Regions from separate parts of the Paenibacillus sp. JCM 9796 genome, predicted to be linked through region 1. Evidence: riboswitches for the same ligand, from Rfam matches in the RefSeq annotation. Region 1 holds a riboswitch; the other holds the start of a gene.

Evidence for each region. Region 1 has a riboswitch for cyclic di-GMP ahead of ACZ439_RS05645 (hypothetical protein). Riboswitches for the same ligand answer to the same signal wherever they lie in the genome.
Region 2: another riboswitch for cyclic di-GMP. It lies ahead of ACZ439_RS17060 (EAL domain-containing protein); the one in region 1 lies ahead of ACZ439_RS05645 (hypothetical protein).

Annotation. Positions count from the first base shown of each region.
Region 1 covers NZ_AP043723.1:1,147,856-1,155,338, forward strand. Annotated here, with positions in the region: gene ACZ439_RS05625 (MFS transporter) at 1-891, shown strand, start outside; gene ACZ439_RS05630 (O-methyltransferase) at 980-1,621, opposite strand; gene ACZ439_RS05635 (THUMP domain-containing class I SAM-dependent RNA methyltransferase) at 1,750-2,931, shown strand; gene ACZ439_RS05640 (DUF2935 domain-containing protein) at 3,109-3,921, opposite strand; gene ACZ439_RS05645 (hypothetical protein) at 4,046-4,339, opposite strand; cyclic di-GMP riboswitch class I at 4,429-4,521, opposite strand; gene ACZ439_RS05650 (YuzB family protein) at 4,880-5,101, opposite strand; gene ACZ439_RS05655 (iron-sulfur cluster assembly accessory protein) at 5,158-5,460, opposite strand; gene ytvI (sporulation integral membrane protein YtvI) at 5,622-6,734, shown strand; gene ACZ439_RS05665 (hypothetical protein) at 6,946-7,179, opposite strand; gene ACZ439_RS05670 (M14 family metallopeptidase) at 7,308-7,483, opposite strand, start outside.
Region 2 covers NZ_AP043723.1:3,537,025-3,544,507, reverse strand. Annotated here, with positions in the region: gene ACZ439_RS17080 (sugar phosphate isomerase/epimerase family protein) at 1-128, opposite strand, end outside; gene ACZ439_RS17075 (3-dehydroquinate dehydratase) at 226-453, opposite strand; gene ACZ439_RS17070 (MarR family winged helix-turn-helix transcriptional regulator) at 858-1,349, shown strand; gene ACZ439_RS17065 (MFS transporter) at 1,346-2,614, shown strand; gene ACZ439_RS17060 (EAL domain-containing protein) at 2,708-5,113, opposite strand; cyclic di-GMP riboswitch class I at 5,193-5,279, opposite strand; gene ACZ439_RS17055 (metallophosphoesterase) at 5,527-6,675, opposite strand; gene ACZ439_RS17050 (hypothetical protein) at 6,919-7,470, opposite strand.

The sequences.
Region 1 (7,483 bases):
GGCACCATAGCCGGCTTCATGCCGGCCGCCGTTGCGCTCATGTCGGCGAATACGCCGCGTGAGAGAATGGGCTTCGCCATGGGCACGCTTCAATCCGGCGCTGTCGCCGGCTCTATTCTGGGCCCGTTCTTTGGCGGTCTGATGGCCGAGTGGATCGGATTTCGGCCCATCTTCTTCGTGACGGGCGCGCTGCTGTTCGCCGCTTCCCTGCTTGCGACTTTCCTCGTGAAGGAAACGTTCGATGCCAAGCGAGCGTCCCAGAAACCGAAGCAGTCGATGATGGCGGCCTTCGCCGAGCTGCGCAAAAGCCCGCAGCTGCCATCGATTTACGCGGTCACCTTCCTGATTCAATTCTCGCTGCTCAGCGTACAGCCGCTCCTGCCGTTATTCGTGCAAAAGCTGCACGGACAGGACGCGATGGTTGCCTTTTATGCGGGACTCGTCGGCTCCATCACCGGATTTTCCAACATGATTGCGTCTCCCCTGCTCGGTCGCCTTTCTGACCGGATCGGGCCTGAACGTATTCTCATCGTGTGCCTGGTCGGCTCCGCGATCGCCTCCGTGCCGCAAGCGATGGTGCACAACGTCTGGCAGTTGTTCGCTTCAAGGTTCTTCCTCGGCATCTTCCTCGGCGGACTGCTGCCTACGGTGAACGCCTTGATCCGTAAGCATACGCCCACCGGTATGGAAAGCCGCTCCTACAGCTTTAACTCCAGTGCGCTAAGCCTGGGCAACATGCTCGGTCCGGTCGTTGGAGGCGCCGTCTCCGGGTTGATCACGATCCAGCAAATCTTTCTCATCTCCGGCGCGCTGCTGCTCGTCAACGCCTTCTGGGCGCACAAGTCATTGATAAGCACACCAAACCTCCCCCGTTCGGGCAGCTCCGAATAGGGGAGGTTCGCTTTCATGCCCACAGGCGGCTGGCTTGCCTGAATGGACCGGGCATCCCGGAGAGACACTGTTCCGGGGAAAGCTTCGCCTATCCCTTAACCCGTGCGATGGCAAGGCCGTCATAGGCCGGCAGCATGACGCCATCCAGACGGGGATCCCGTGCAATCCGCTGGTTGAACTCTCGCATGCGCGTCACTGCGTTTCCTTTCTCATTCGGATTGATCGTCTTGCCGCGCATGAACGTATTGTCGCCGACGATGAGCGCCCCCGGACGCGCCAGCTTGATCGCCCATTCCAAATAATTCAAATAGTTGCCTTTGTCCGCATCGATGAAAAAGAAATCGAACCGGCGCCCCTCCTCGGCAAGCCGCTGCAAGCTGTCGAGCGCCTCCCCTACATAATACTCGACTTGTTCGCCGAAGCCGGCGAGCTTCAGGTTCTCGTAAGCCAGATCGGCGTACGGCTGCTTCAGCTCCAGGGACGTCAGCTTCCCTCGCTCCGTCAGCCCCCGTGCCAAACAAATGCCGCTGTACCCCCCGAGTGCCCCGATTTCAAGCACCTGCTCGGCACGGTTCATGCGCACCAGCAGCGTCAGCAGTCTTCCGTAACCCGGAGCAACGGAAATTTCGGGCATCCCTTGCTTACGAATCGATTCCAATACCCGCTCCAACGTTTCGTCTTTGTCAAATAACGAATCCGCGTACGATTCCTGCGTCCAATTCGATTCCATCCTTGCCGGCCTCCCCTCGTTCTCATCGCGATCCGCGTTGTATAATGATTGCGAATCGCCTATACTAGGTAATTGTATGGCTTTTGCCAACGCAGTTCAACTTGTTTGATTCGGAGTGAAACTCACCTATGTCTTTCCCATCCTTTAGTTCCATTGAATTGATCGCCACTGCTCCCATGGGGCTTGAAGCCGTCGTGGCCCGCGAGGTTCGCGATTTGGGTTACGAGCAAGTCACCGTGGAGAACGGCCGCGTTACTTTTACAGGCGACCTGCTCGCTGTTTGCCGCGCAAACTTATGGCTGCGCACGGCGGATCGCGTCTTGATCAAGATGGCGCAATTCGAAGCACGCACGTTCGACGACTTGTTTGAAGGCGTCAAAGCGCTGCCTTGGCCGGACTGGATTCCGGAAGACGGAGAGTTCCCCGTCGAAGGACGTTCGCACAAATCGCAATTGTCCAGCGTCCCCGCTTGCCAAGGCATCGTGAAGAAAGCGGTCGTGGAAAGCATGAAGCAGCGGTACGGCACGGAATGGTTCCGCGAAACCGAAGGCCGTTACGTGATTGAGGTGTCGCTGCTCAATGACATCGCCACGATCACGCTGGATACGACCGGTCCCGGACTGCATAAGAGAGGCTACCGCAAATTGGTGACGGAAGCGCCGCTGAAGGAAACGATGGCGGCCGCCATGGTGCTGCTCAGCCGTTGGCAGCCTGAACGGCCGCTCTACGACCCGTTCTGCGGCTCCGGCACGATCCCGATCGAAGCGGCGATGATCGGCTGGAATATAGCCCCCGGCCTGCGGCGCAGCTTCAACGCGGAGAGCTGGCCTGTGATTTCGGAAGCGTTATGGAGCGAAGCACGGGAGGAAGCCTTTGATCTGGTCAAGGACGATATCCCGCTGCAAATCGGCGGCTCGGACATCGACCCCGCCGCCATCGAAGTGGCGTTAGCTGCAGCCAAATCCGCAGGCCTCGCCAAGGAGCTTCGCTTCCATACGCTTCCGGTCAGCAAAGCGCTGCCGGCCGGCGATTACGGCTGCCTGATCACGAACCCGCCATACGGCGAAAGGCTCGGCGACCGCGAAGAAGTCGAACGCGCGCTGCGCCAATTCGGGCAGATGCATAAGCAGCTGCCGAACTGGTCGGCCTTCATCCTCAGCCCGAGCAAGCAAATGGAGCATTATCTCGGGCGAAAAGCCGATAAGAAGCGCAAGCTGTTTAACGGACGCATCGAATGCGCGTTATACCAATTTTTCGCCCCGGGCGGCTTGTTCGGCTGGCGGAAGGATTCGAGTACGAGCGGGAATTAATGCAGATTGCGCCTATACGCTGTGAGGAGCAGCCAAAAAAAGCTTAGGGCAGACGCTCCTAAGCTTTTTTTGGCATGCGCCCTTCCAGCGCGTAAACCATGCAAAAAAACGCATCCGTCTTCGGGGTACGTTCCCCGGTAAACGGATGCGCTGCCGGCGTCGGCCGATAGGGTTTCGTTACACTTCCGTCCTCGGCTTCGTCGGATCGCAGCTCATCGCTTTGATTTCCGACACCTGAGACAGCTTAAGCAAGTAATAACACTCCTCCCGAGCCATGTGATCCGCCATCAAGGGCGAAAGCACACCGAGCGCCTGCCCGCTTAAACGGAGCTCTTCCAGCTCGCTCAGAAACTGCTTGAACAGCGTCATTTCAAGCTCAACCTCTTTATTAAACCGGGCTAAAGCCGGGAATTTCTTGATGTTCGTGCGCAGAAAGCCCGCCAGTTCCACCGCTTTCAGGTAATACTCGCGGAATTGCCGGTCGAACGATCTGGCCAGTTCCACCAAACGGGATTCCGTCATATCCAAGCCGGCTGCAATGGAGCCCGCATGGCCGTAGGCGTCCTGGAGCCATACGATGTGGTGGTGCACCGCATCGAATACCGGCGCCGGGCGCCCGGATAACAAGTACCCCAGTACGCGTAAATACTCCTCTGCTTCGTTCACCATATGGCTCAAGAACGCGGGCGGCAGCTGGATTGCGATCTTGCCGATCAAATGCCGCTCCAGCAAGCGCAGCTTGAACGCGCGAAGGTCTTGTGTCAGCCCGTACGCGTCCTGCGTCAAAGCTCCCGCCTCTGCCGGGAACTTATCCGAACGCGCCTTCTTCAGCAAGTCGTCGAATGCTTGAACGAAGCCGAGCGCCCGCTGCGCCTCTTCCCGTTCATCGACCGGCAAGCTTACCCGGATGAACCTGGCATGATCACCGAGCACCTGAAGCCAAAACCGATGTTCAAATAACGCCGACTCGATAACCTCCGAGTTTTTCACAAACATGCCTCCAATGATCCGATTGTTCCGTGCCGGATGGGAATGATCCGGCCACCCCACATCGTATGCTCAGAGGCCCAATCGGGTTCAAAGAAAGCCGCAGTCGTTCGCTGCCTAAGCTATACTAAGCGTGCTTCAGCTGAGGACGGCACATCAAGTAATCGAACAACGGTAGAAATACGTCGTGGTTCGATTCGCAGCAGATCGAGAGCTTCACTTCGCCCATCCAGTAAAACGTGATGATTTGCCGGCTGCGCCCGCGAATCATCTCGACATCCCAATGCGGGGACGTCAGCTCGTACACGTCACGATTTATGAACAATTTCGGTCCTTCAGCAGATAGGAAGACTCCGATGAAATCATCGCCGATTTTCGTGTAAAACCCCTTCTTATTTAAGATGCTGCGTTCCTGGTCCATCGCCGGGTTCTCCTCCTTCATCTATTCACACCAAAAAAAGCTCCCCTGGTCGGGAGCCGCTGTTGAAAGGATCGCGATCACTCCGTGCCTTCGACAACTGGCTGGCATAGCGCTGCTCTCCTGCGCCTAAGCCCCTATAGCTTTGCGTCCGCAGACTTTCGTCCGGGTTGCCCTTATCGAGTGCGCTCGAATTGTGTCTGTTCATGGAGATGTTCTTTATTAAGAATATAAGATAGAAGGTCACGAATACATAGTTCTTTCATCCCATTTTCATAAAAAAAATTGGGAATTTTGTATGATTTTGAATAACCGGTACCCTTTCCAGTAAAAAATGATACCCGTCAACGCGATCATGGCAACCGTTACAAAAAGCGGGCCTCCGCCCCATTGACCGAGCACATAGCCCCGATTACCGGTCCCGGAAATTGGCCGCCCCCGGATCATGTCTGGACGCCGAAATTCGTGCCGCGCATCCCTTCCGGCGTCAAATCAAAAATCCCCGGTGCCCTGAGGCCCGAGGATCTGATCTTCTTGCATGATTTATTTCACGTATTTGCTCGCCTTCTCGATCGCTTCGTCTTCCGTCTTGCCGGTTACATACCGGCCGTTAATGAAGATGAAGGCAAACCGCGAGCACGGGCCGCAATAAGACTTGCAGCCGACTTTGATCTCGGCGTCGGGCACAAGCTTCTGCAGCTTCGGAACGGCGGTTTTCATTCTCATATGTTTGCATTTGTCGCAAACGCGAATATCGTTGACCATGCGGTAATTCCTTTCTTCAAGCGGCTGACACCGGGGAACTCCCTGTGAACGATGTGCTAGTGGTCCCCGTTATTGCCCTTGCTTGGATTCGTTACCGCGAATCCTTCTTCCGGCACATAGAAATAATCGATCCGAACGCCGTCGAGCAGCGGCTCGTCCTTTTGCAGAATAACGTCGATTCCTTTATCTGTCGAAACGACGACATCGTTCTCGGTCGGCGTATCCATGCTGAGTCCGTAGTGGGCATGGTCGCCATGCGCATGAGTCACATACACGCGAAGCTTTAATTCTTTATTCTCTTCTTGCTCCATCTCGGCCAACAACACTTTGGCCGCATTGCGCGAAATCTTGCATTTCATGTCCAGTCACTTCTCCTACTGTGCGTTTTTTCTTATTGTATAGAATCGGGCCGCCGAAAGCAACCGTTCTTCGCTGTTTCCGTATGTATGTACAAGCCGGCCTCACTTGCGAATCAAGTCGGTGTCTTTTAATATGGAAGATAATGAATGGAGGTTAACGAATGATTCCCTTTTATCGCAAATATTACAAAACGATTATCGATATTGCGCTGCTCGTGCTTACCGTATATTTGTTCATGTTCGCCTTCAGCCATCTGTATCGGATCGCGACCCCGATTTTCCTCGCGTTCGTCATTTACTTGATCATCGAGCCGTTCGCCAAGTTCCTGAACCGGCGCGGGTTGAAGAAATCGATCGCTTCCGCCATCTCCACCCTCGTCTTCGTGATGGTCATTCTAGGTGCCATGACCGGACTCGGCGCGATCTTCACGACCCAGATCATCAATCTCGCCGACAAGCTGCCCGATTACGCCGTCGTTCTGGAGCAAGAGCTCATCAACCGCTCCGACCAGGTACAGTCACTGATCGGGACGCTTCCGGTCGATTTGAATTTAGTGGAGAAGGCCAAGGAGTACTCCGCGGAGATCATTCAGAAGACGACCGAAATCGCCCGTACGTTCTTAACGAGCTTGTTCGCCATGCTGACCTCGTTCTCCACGTTCGTCGTGAACTTCGTGATCGGTATTATTTTGGCCTATTTCCTGAGCATCGAGATCGAATCCTGGAAGCGGATCGCTTCGGACAAAACGCCGAAAACGTTTAAAAAAGCGTTCCACTTCCTCCGCGAGAACGTGCTGCTGGGCATCGTCACCTACCTTAAAGCGCAGGCGAAGCTGATCAGCCTGACCTTTATCGTCATCTTCATCGCGCTGCTTATATTGAACGTCAACAACGCCTTCTCGATCGCGCTCTTGGCGGCCATCTTCGACGTGCTCCCGCTGCTCGGCGTTTCGACGCTGTTCATTCCATGGATCATCTACTTGCTGGTCGTCGGACAAACGACGCTCGCGATTTGGCTGGCTGTGCTGCTCGTCGTTGTGATTGGAACGAGACAAATTCTGGAACCGAAAATTACGGGCGATTCCCTCGGCGTGTCTGCCTTCACGATGCTTTCGTTCATGATCGTCTCGCTGTCGCTCTTCGGCGTGGCCGGCTTGATCTTATCGCCCGTGCTGATCATCCTGGTTAAAGCGCTGTACGAGCAAGGGTATTTAAAACGATGGATCCGGATGCCGGCCGAAGAGTACGAGCCCGATCCGTCGTCTATCAAATAATGCAGCACATCTCAACCGGATTCGGACGCTCACAAGCCGGTTGATGGCATCTGAAGTCCATGGAAAGCGGTGAAACGATATGTCGCAGCCCGCATAGCGTTTCTTACAAAGAACAAAAAAAGAACCCCGATACCTCGAGGTTCCCTTTAAACCTATTCAGTTGTTGAGCGGATGGCCGCTTCTTGTGGTTTGACCTTCCGAGGACGCAGCCTTAAGCGCCGTATTTCCGTTCGGCTCTATCGGTAAACCAGTTCATCAAGAGCAGCGTAACGGTTACATCGTCAATCGGGATGAAATTCAGCAGATCCGGCATGATCCAATAAATAAGCGCAGGCACCACGAACAACAGCTTCTCTCCGAGCGGAACCCGCGGGGAACGCAGCAGCGGCCAAATGCGCCGAAATACATGACCCCAATGCCGGAGTGACAACAATCGCTTCCACATCGCCTCGGGTCTCCCTTCCTGTCCAAGTCGTCTTACCCCGATTATACCTCATGGCAACCCGTTTGCCCAAACTCCGCTCCCCGCACAAAGAAGCCGCCGAGACGGACGGACTCGGCGGCTTCGAAATGCTAAACCATCAGCCCTTCCGTCAATAGCGGAAGCAGCTCATCATAAATAATCGGGAATTGCGACAACGGGAGCGGATTCACTCCATAACCGGCTTCAATCGTAAATCCCGGGCGCCCGTAGGTTTGAATAAACCAATCCTTATATCCGGCATCGCTGCCGGTTAACTTCACGGCTG
Region 2 (7,483 bases), 2.4 Mb from region 1:
CCGCCGTAACCCGCAAATTCTACGCCTTCGAAACCGAGCTCCGCCACTTTACGCAGCATGCCGCGAAAATCGGCCTCCGCTTCTCCCCGAAGCGTATAAAGCTGCAACGCTATTCCCATTTTACCCATGCGTATCACGCTCCCGATCAGGGTGGTATGCAGGACGCAACCTCCTATATAACTTACATACGCTTCAGCCGTAACCGAATTAAAGAAAAAAGTCCCTCTAATAGAGGGACAGAGCAAGCGAATCTCTTTCGTTGAAGGAATGCAGGATAGCTTCGCATCCGACAACTTCGATGCTGATTAAGGTTTGCAAGCATTTTTGCAATGCGTTTCTTCCGGTTTCCACCTTTTTGTCGAGGGCCGCTCTTAGCAGCTTGAGCGTTTTCTTATTCAAGTTGTCGGCGAAGACCGGGATTTGTTTGTTTTGAAAGTTAACAAAAACCTTCATCCCTAACACCGTCCCATCTATCAAAAAATCTAGCGGTACTGCGCCATGCGCTTACTTACTTAATAGGATAAATTACGATGATTAAAATAAGCTTAAAATAATATTACAAAATGGCAACAACTTTGGCAAATTTCCGCGTCATATTCACGCTCTCAACAACAAACGACCTGGGGCGAACCGTATGAAAAGCATCCGGCCGACGCTTGTACACGCTCGCGGCGAAGCGGAGCTCGCCGGACCTCCTCCAGCAAACGCCTGTCGTTCGGACCGGATTTCTCCCCGTTTTCATCCATTCGGGCGATGGCTCATCATGGCAAAAGAACCGTTGCAAGAGCAACCGTTAGGATTTATACTTATTTATAGTGGCATTTGCAACTGATTATTTAAACACGAGGAGGATTCCGATGCCGGATCATAAATATACGATTTCCCGCTTGATTTCGCTGCTGTACCGTACAGGCCAAATGTACATCGGCAGCCGGTTGAAGGAGCACGATATCGGGAAAGGCCAGTATATGTTCCTCAGCGCGCTGTATAAACAAGACGGCTTGAGTCAGGAAGAGCTCTCCGATTATTTGATGATAGATAAAGGCACGACGGCCAAAGCGTTGAAGAAGCTGGAAGAACAAGGCTATGTAAGCCGCGAGGTGAGGGATGACGATAAACGCTTTTACCGGGTATTTCTAACCCCGAAGGCGCTTGAAATTAAAGACGAGGTGCGCAGCGTATTGGCCGATTGGCGAAGCCTGCTCACCTCCGGCTTCACGGAGGAGGAGAAGGAAGCGGCAATCGCGCTGCTCGACAAGATGGGCCATAACGCCGCCCGGTTTACGAAAGATAGCAGCCGCTTACAACCGGAATCATCCGAACATCAGGAGGCAGGTGACAGGTCTTGAATGTAAAGCTAGCTGGCGCTCGGCTCGTCAATAATCATTTTCACGCGCTGACGCATCGGAATTATCGATATTTTTGGATGGGGCAATGCGTCTCGCTCGTCGGAACGTGGATGCAGAACATCGGGCAAGCATGGCTCGTGCTGACATTGACGGGATCGCCTTTCCTGCTCGGTCTGATCGGCACGATCCAATTCCTGCCCTTCACATGCCTGTCCCTGTTCGCAGGCGTCGTGATCGACAAGTTTCCGAAAAAGCGGATTTTGCTGGTGACGCAGAGCATGTCGATGCTGCTCGCGCTGACGCTGTCCGCACTCGTCTTTACCGATACGGTCCGGTACGGCTACGTCATGGTGCTCGCCCTGCTGCTTGGCCTGACGAACACGTTCGATATGCCGACGCGGCAGGCGTTCAATATCGAGATCGTCGGGAAGGACGATCTGATGAATGCGATCGCCTTGAATTCGATGACGTTCAACCTGGCGCGAATTCTCGGACCGGCAATCGGTGCGACGATGATGGCGCTGCTCGGGCCGGCCTGGTGCTTTCTGTTGAACGGGCTAAGTTTTATCGCCGTCATATACGGTTTGCTGCAGATTGAGGCGGTCCCGTATGTGCGGGAGAAAAAACAGAACATCGGGGTGTGGAATGAGATTAAAGACGGTCTGGTTTATATCCGGGGAGATCAAGTGCTGCTGCAGACGCTGATGATGGTAACCGTCGTCGGAACGCTCGCCTACAATTTCGCCGTGCTCATTCCCGTATTCACGAAGGACGTCCTGATGATGAAGGAGCAGATGTACGGGCTGCTCATGTCGTGCCTCGGCGTCGGCTCGTTCGGCGGGGCGCTTGCGATGTCGTTCATGAGTAAGAAGGGCCCGCGCCGCAAGCTCATCCTGATCAGCTCCGTGCTGCTGTCCGTCTTCCTGCTGCTGATCGGACTCACCCATTCGCCTCTGATCGCCGGCTTGTGTCTGGCCGTCACCGGCGTATTCAACATTCTGTTCGCGACAAACAGCAACTCAACGCTCCAGATACACGCGAAAGACGAGTACCGCGCGCGCGTGATGAGCATCTACTCGCTCGTCTTCGCCGGTTCGACGCCGATCGGCAACTTCTTCGCCGGGTATGCGGCCGACCGTTACGGTGCAAGCGGCGCCTTTATGCTGTGCGGAGGCATCTGTCTGACGCTGTGCCTGGGGATCATTTGGATGTTTCGCCGGAAGGCCTCATCCGTTACGCCCGGCGAAGCCTTGCAGCAGAAATAACCGTTCGGCCCTCTGGGCTGAACGGTTATTTGGCTTTCGCCCCTTCCGGGATTGGATTCGGAAAGAACGCCAAACCGGACATCGCCGCTGCTTCTACTTATGCATGTGATAGGCAGGGGACATCACGCTGATCCCTTGCTGTCGTTCCCTCGCCAGAAAGCGAACAAACTCGTCGGCCGGCAGCGGACGGCTGACGAAATACCCCTGCACTTCGTCGCAGCCCAGCCGTGCCAGCATGTTCCACTGGCCGAGCTCCTCCACCCCTTCGGCAACCACCTTCTTGCCTAAGTTGTGGGACATCGCGATCATCGCAATAATAATCGCCCGGTCACTGTCGTTGGTCTCCAGCTCTATGACGAACGAGCGGTCAATCTTGATCGAGTGAACTGGCAGCTGCTTCAGCAAAACCAACGACGAATACCCTGTACCGAAATCATCGATCGACAGCTTGACGCCGAACGACATGATTTCCCGGCAAATGTCGGCGCAGCCCCCCTTGTCGAGCATCGCCGTGCGCTCCGTAATCTCCAGACAGAGCAGCGAAGGCTCGATGCCGGTCCGATTCAGCGTATCGGCCAGCACATCCGGAAACTTCGGATCAAGGAACTGCTTGGCCGACAAATTAATCGATATGCAGAGCGGCGCATACCCGGCTTCCATCCACTTCCGCAGCTGCTCGCAGGCGGTGTCCAGCACCCAGTAGCCGATATCGACAATCGTGCCCGATTCTTCCGCCAGCGGAATAAATTCGTTGGGCGGGATCAATCCCTCCTCCGGGTGGTGCCAGCGAATCAAGGCTTCCGCTCCGGTCACACGCCCGCTCTCCATATCGACCTGCGGCTGGTAATGAAGCGCAAACTCCCCTTGTTTCAGCCCTTTGCGAATCCAGCCGTCCATGCGGAACCGCTCCTGCTCTTCCCGATGAATGAAAGGATCATACAACACGTACCGGTTCCTTCCCGATTGCTTCGCATGGTACATCGCTAAATCCGCAAACTGCAGCAATTGTTCCGCCTGTTGCCCGTGCTCGGGGAAGAGAGAGACGCCCACGCTGGCGGAAATATAATAGGACTTATCCTTATACAAGAACGGCGCCTGAAATCCCTCGAAAATGTCGTGGCAAAGCTCGGAAATAGAAGCCTGGCTCTCCGAATGCGGCACGATCATCGCAAACTCGTCTCCGCCTAAACGGAAGACGGTCGCGTCGAGCGCCGCTCTCTTCAGCAAAATATCGGCCACATGCTGCAGCAACAAATCTCCGACATGATGGCCTTGCGAATCATTCACTTTCTTGAATCCGTCCAAACCGATAAGAATGACGGCAATTGATCCTTGATGATGCTTGACGGCGGATAATGACTCTTGGAGCCGCTGCTGGAACATAAACCGGTTCGGCAGGTCCGTCAATGAATCGTGGTACGCCAAATGCCGATTTTTCGCTTCTGCCAGCTTCGTTTCCGTAATATCCAATAAAGCGACGCATTGAAACCGCTCCCCGGCGGTATAGATGAATTCGCTGTCGGCGCGAACGAACCTGATGTCGCCTTGCCTGTTGTGAACCGCATATTCTCCTCTATACAGTGCTTCGCGCTGCGAATCCTCTGCCGGCTTCGCAGCGTCCTCCTCGCACGGGGTCAACCATTCATCCAGCCGGCGCATTGCCGGCTCCTGGTGCAAGGGTCCCAGCATCGCCTCCGTCTGGGCATTGGTTTCCCGGATGATACCGTTCCGGTCCACGATCAGAATCGACACCGGCGACATTTCGCACAATATCTTACGTTCGATAGAAAGCAGGAAATCATACTTCATCATCGCATACCGCATGAAAAACGCATAAATCAAAACGCCGAACATGCTAAGATCGGGCATCCACAGATCGTCCGGCACGATAGAAAATCGCTTATGAGAGGCAAGCAGCACCGCCCATGCTCCTCCGAGACCAACCCCCCACATCACCATCTGCAGTTGCTTGCGCTTGAGCTTCAATTGAAGAGCAGCCGCTTCGCGCAGACCGGCGCCGACCAAATAGAGCGACAGCCCCATCGTGTACACGGCCGTCACGACCGTCACCCCCATTAACAGCGGACTGACCTCATGATAACGCCATCCCCCGATCTCAGCGATCTCGATGTAGGACCACTGCGGAAAGAGCAAGGTCGATAGGCCCGAGAGGAGCGGCGCATAGCAAAGAATGAGCAACAAGGGGCGGCTCATCGCCCGGTCCCGCTCGCTCAGCAGCGCACAAAACCGGATGAGCAAACACATCGCCGCAAACGCGGGGAGATAAATAAACAAGTAGCTTATCTTGCCCGAAAAAGGAACCGTGAATAAGCTGGTCATAAAATTGCCGAACAACATAAGCATGGCGGAGAAGAAAAACAGTGAGGCGCATTGGTTCAACCGGTCACGCTTGTTACGCTGCAGCGTTTCAACAGCCATATAGAATAGGATGAAAACAGGAGTTAAAAACAAACTGAGGGAAAGAAGAAAATAAAACATGTCTCTTACCTCCGAATCGAGTGCTGTGATGCCTCATTCAGTTACGGAGGGCTGATCGGTTCATTCCCCATAAACGGAAAACGGCAACTGGCTGGCATGCGGCGAATGGCGCGTAGCCCCTGTAGTTTTGCGTCCCATATTTTCATATGGTTTGCCTAAATTTTAGGTGATGTCTAGTTCTTTTATAGCATGCTTTGTCGAAAATTGAAAGCGTTTTTTGCAGGATGTATGATGCCCGGCGTTTCCTCCCGAATTTTGACGAATCGTAAAGCCGCCCCTGTTTGCGATTGCGGCGATCGTGTCCATCTTCTGGCGAACAGCACGAGGAGCCCTGCGAGTGTCCAGCCAGACAGTCGCAGGGCCGGTCGTGATCCGGTCACCATTTTTGAGACGTATACCTGCATTCAGATGAATTACCCTTGGAAGGTAACTCGAATGTCCAGCAGCTCGGATCGGCTTCCGATACGCAGCGGCGGTCCCCATGAACCGAAGCCCGAGGAGACGATCGCATGCATGACGCCTTTGCGCAAATAACCCCAATCTAGTTCGAAAAGGCGCCGTGTAATCAAATGGTTCGGCATCATTTGGCCGCGGTGCGTGTGCCCGGACAGCATCAAGTCGATGCCCGCTTCGGCGGCTGCGCCGAGTTGATGCGGCTGATGATCCATCAGTATAATCGGCTTGGACCGATCCACGTTCGAGCTTTCCAGCAGCGCATCGACGGTAAGCCGTCCTTCGTTCGTGAAGCTCTCTACGGCGTGGTCTTTGCGCCCGGCGACATACAGACCGTCCTCGAGCTCCACGACGCGATCGAGCAGTACGTCGATGCCGATCGCCCGCATCCGCTCCACATACTCGGCGATATGGCCGCCGATATATTCGTGGTTGCCGAGCACGGCGTACACGCCGAGGGGAGCGCGCAGCCCGCTCATCACCTCAGCCATATTTTCGCGTACGAAAGGCTCTATGCTGTCGTCGAGCACATCCCCCGGCAGCAGAATGAGATCCGGCGCAAGCGATGCCACCCGCTCCGTCAGCCGGGAGAGATGCCGTTTGCCGACCATCGTGCCGAGGTGCAGATCCGAGGCGGCGGCAATGCGCAGCTCCTTGCGCCCTCCGCCCGGCTTCGCGATCTCGATGTCGTAACGGCGGACGATAGGATTCCACGCGTTCCAGGAGCCGACCAGCAGCAGCACCGCCATGACGGCCAGTACGGCGGAGCCGACGACGGTGACGGCAACCGAGGCATCGGTTCCCGTTAAGATGAGCAGCCAGGCCGTCAGATCGGCGAGCGGCACGAGCAGAACCGCGTAGAACAACAACCCAATTCCATAGGAACCGATAACCTTGAGCGCTTTGTACAACGCGTACGGCATCGCGCGGCGGGCCAGCATCGCGATCAAATACGAGAAAGCCAGCAGCGCGTACACGAATATAAACAACGCGTCGGGGGCTGCGGGCATGACAACGTTCCAATACTGCAGGCCGCTCCATCCGATGAAAGCGCTCAGTCCCAAATAAGCGAGCAAGATCAGAACAAAAACGGGGATTCGACTTCTCATTTCATCTGGCTCCCTTGCTGTGAAAATGTTCATTTGCCAGTATTGTCTCATATTTCATGCCCCCAGGTAAAATGCAGCCGGCTCGGGGAAAGCGGCAGCCGCTCCTGCTGCGCCTCCCCTTCGTTCAGCTTACAGTCCGATGGCAGCAGCTGCGCTAGAGGCACCGTACCGAAGAATCGAAAGGAACAGCACGTTTTTCCGTCCGAACCGGTCGGATAACGGTCCGCCGAAGAACGCCTTTTATCAGCCGGCCGCGTATTCGTGCATGTGACGGATATACTGGCCGACCATCGCATTCAGCGCTTCGCTCACGTCTTCAAGGTCCGCTTTCCCGGCCAGCTGCGTAAGAATACGCCCGACGGCCTCGTCGCATGCCGGTTTCAGCGACGGCTGCACCCGGCTGAAATCCTCCAGGTACGCCGGAACGAAGAAGCAATCGAGGGAATTCATCGCGTAGACGTACGGCTCGGCCCGCTCGTCGCCGCCATTCCACGCTTTCAGCTTGTCATAAAGCTCGCTTAACGTAATCAGTCCGAGTCTGTAGGTGCGCCGCGCATATTCGTAAGACGTCGGATCTATCAGGCCGTTCTCGTGCCGCTTCTTGTTCGTTTCATCGAGCAAGTACAACGCTCCGCCCCATTCCGAAGCGAATTTCAACCAGAAATCCGCATCCTTCGTCCCGATATCGATCCGGATCCGCTCGTCAAACACGAGATCCGGATTCGCCGCCAGCAGACGTCTTGCTTCCTCGGCACTCCCGTTTCGTTGGTTTCCCTGTTCGCTTCCGCTGTTCATCTGTTATTCCTGC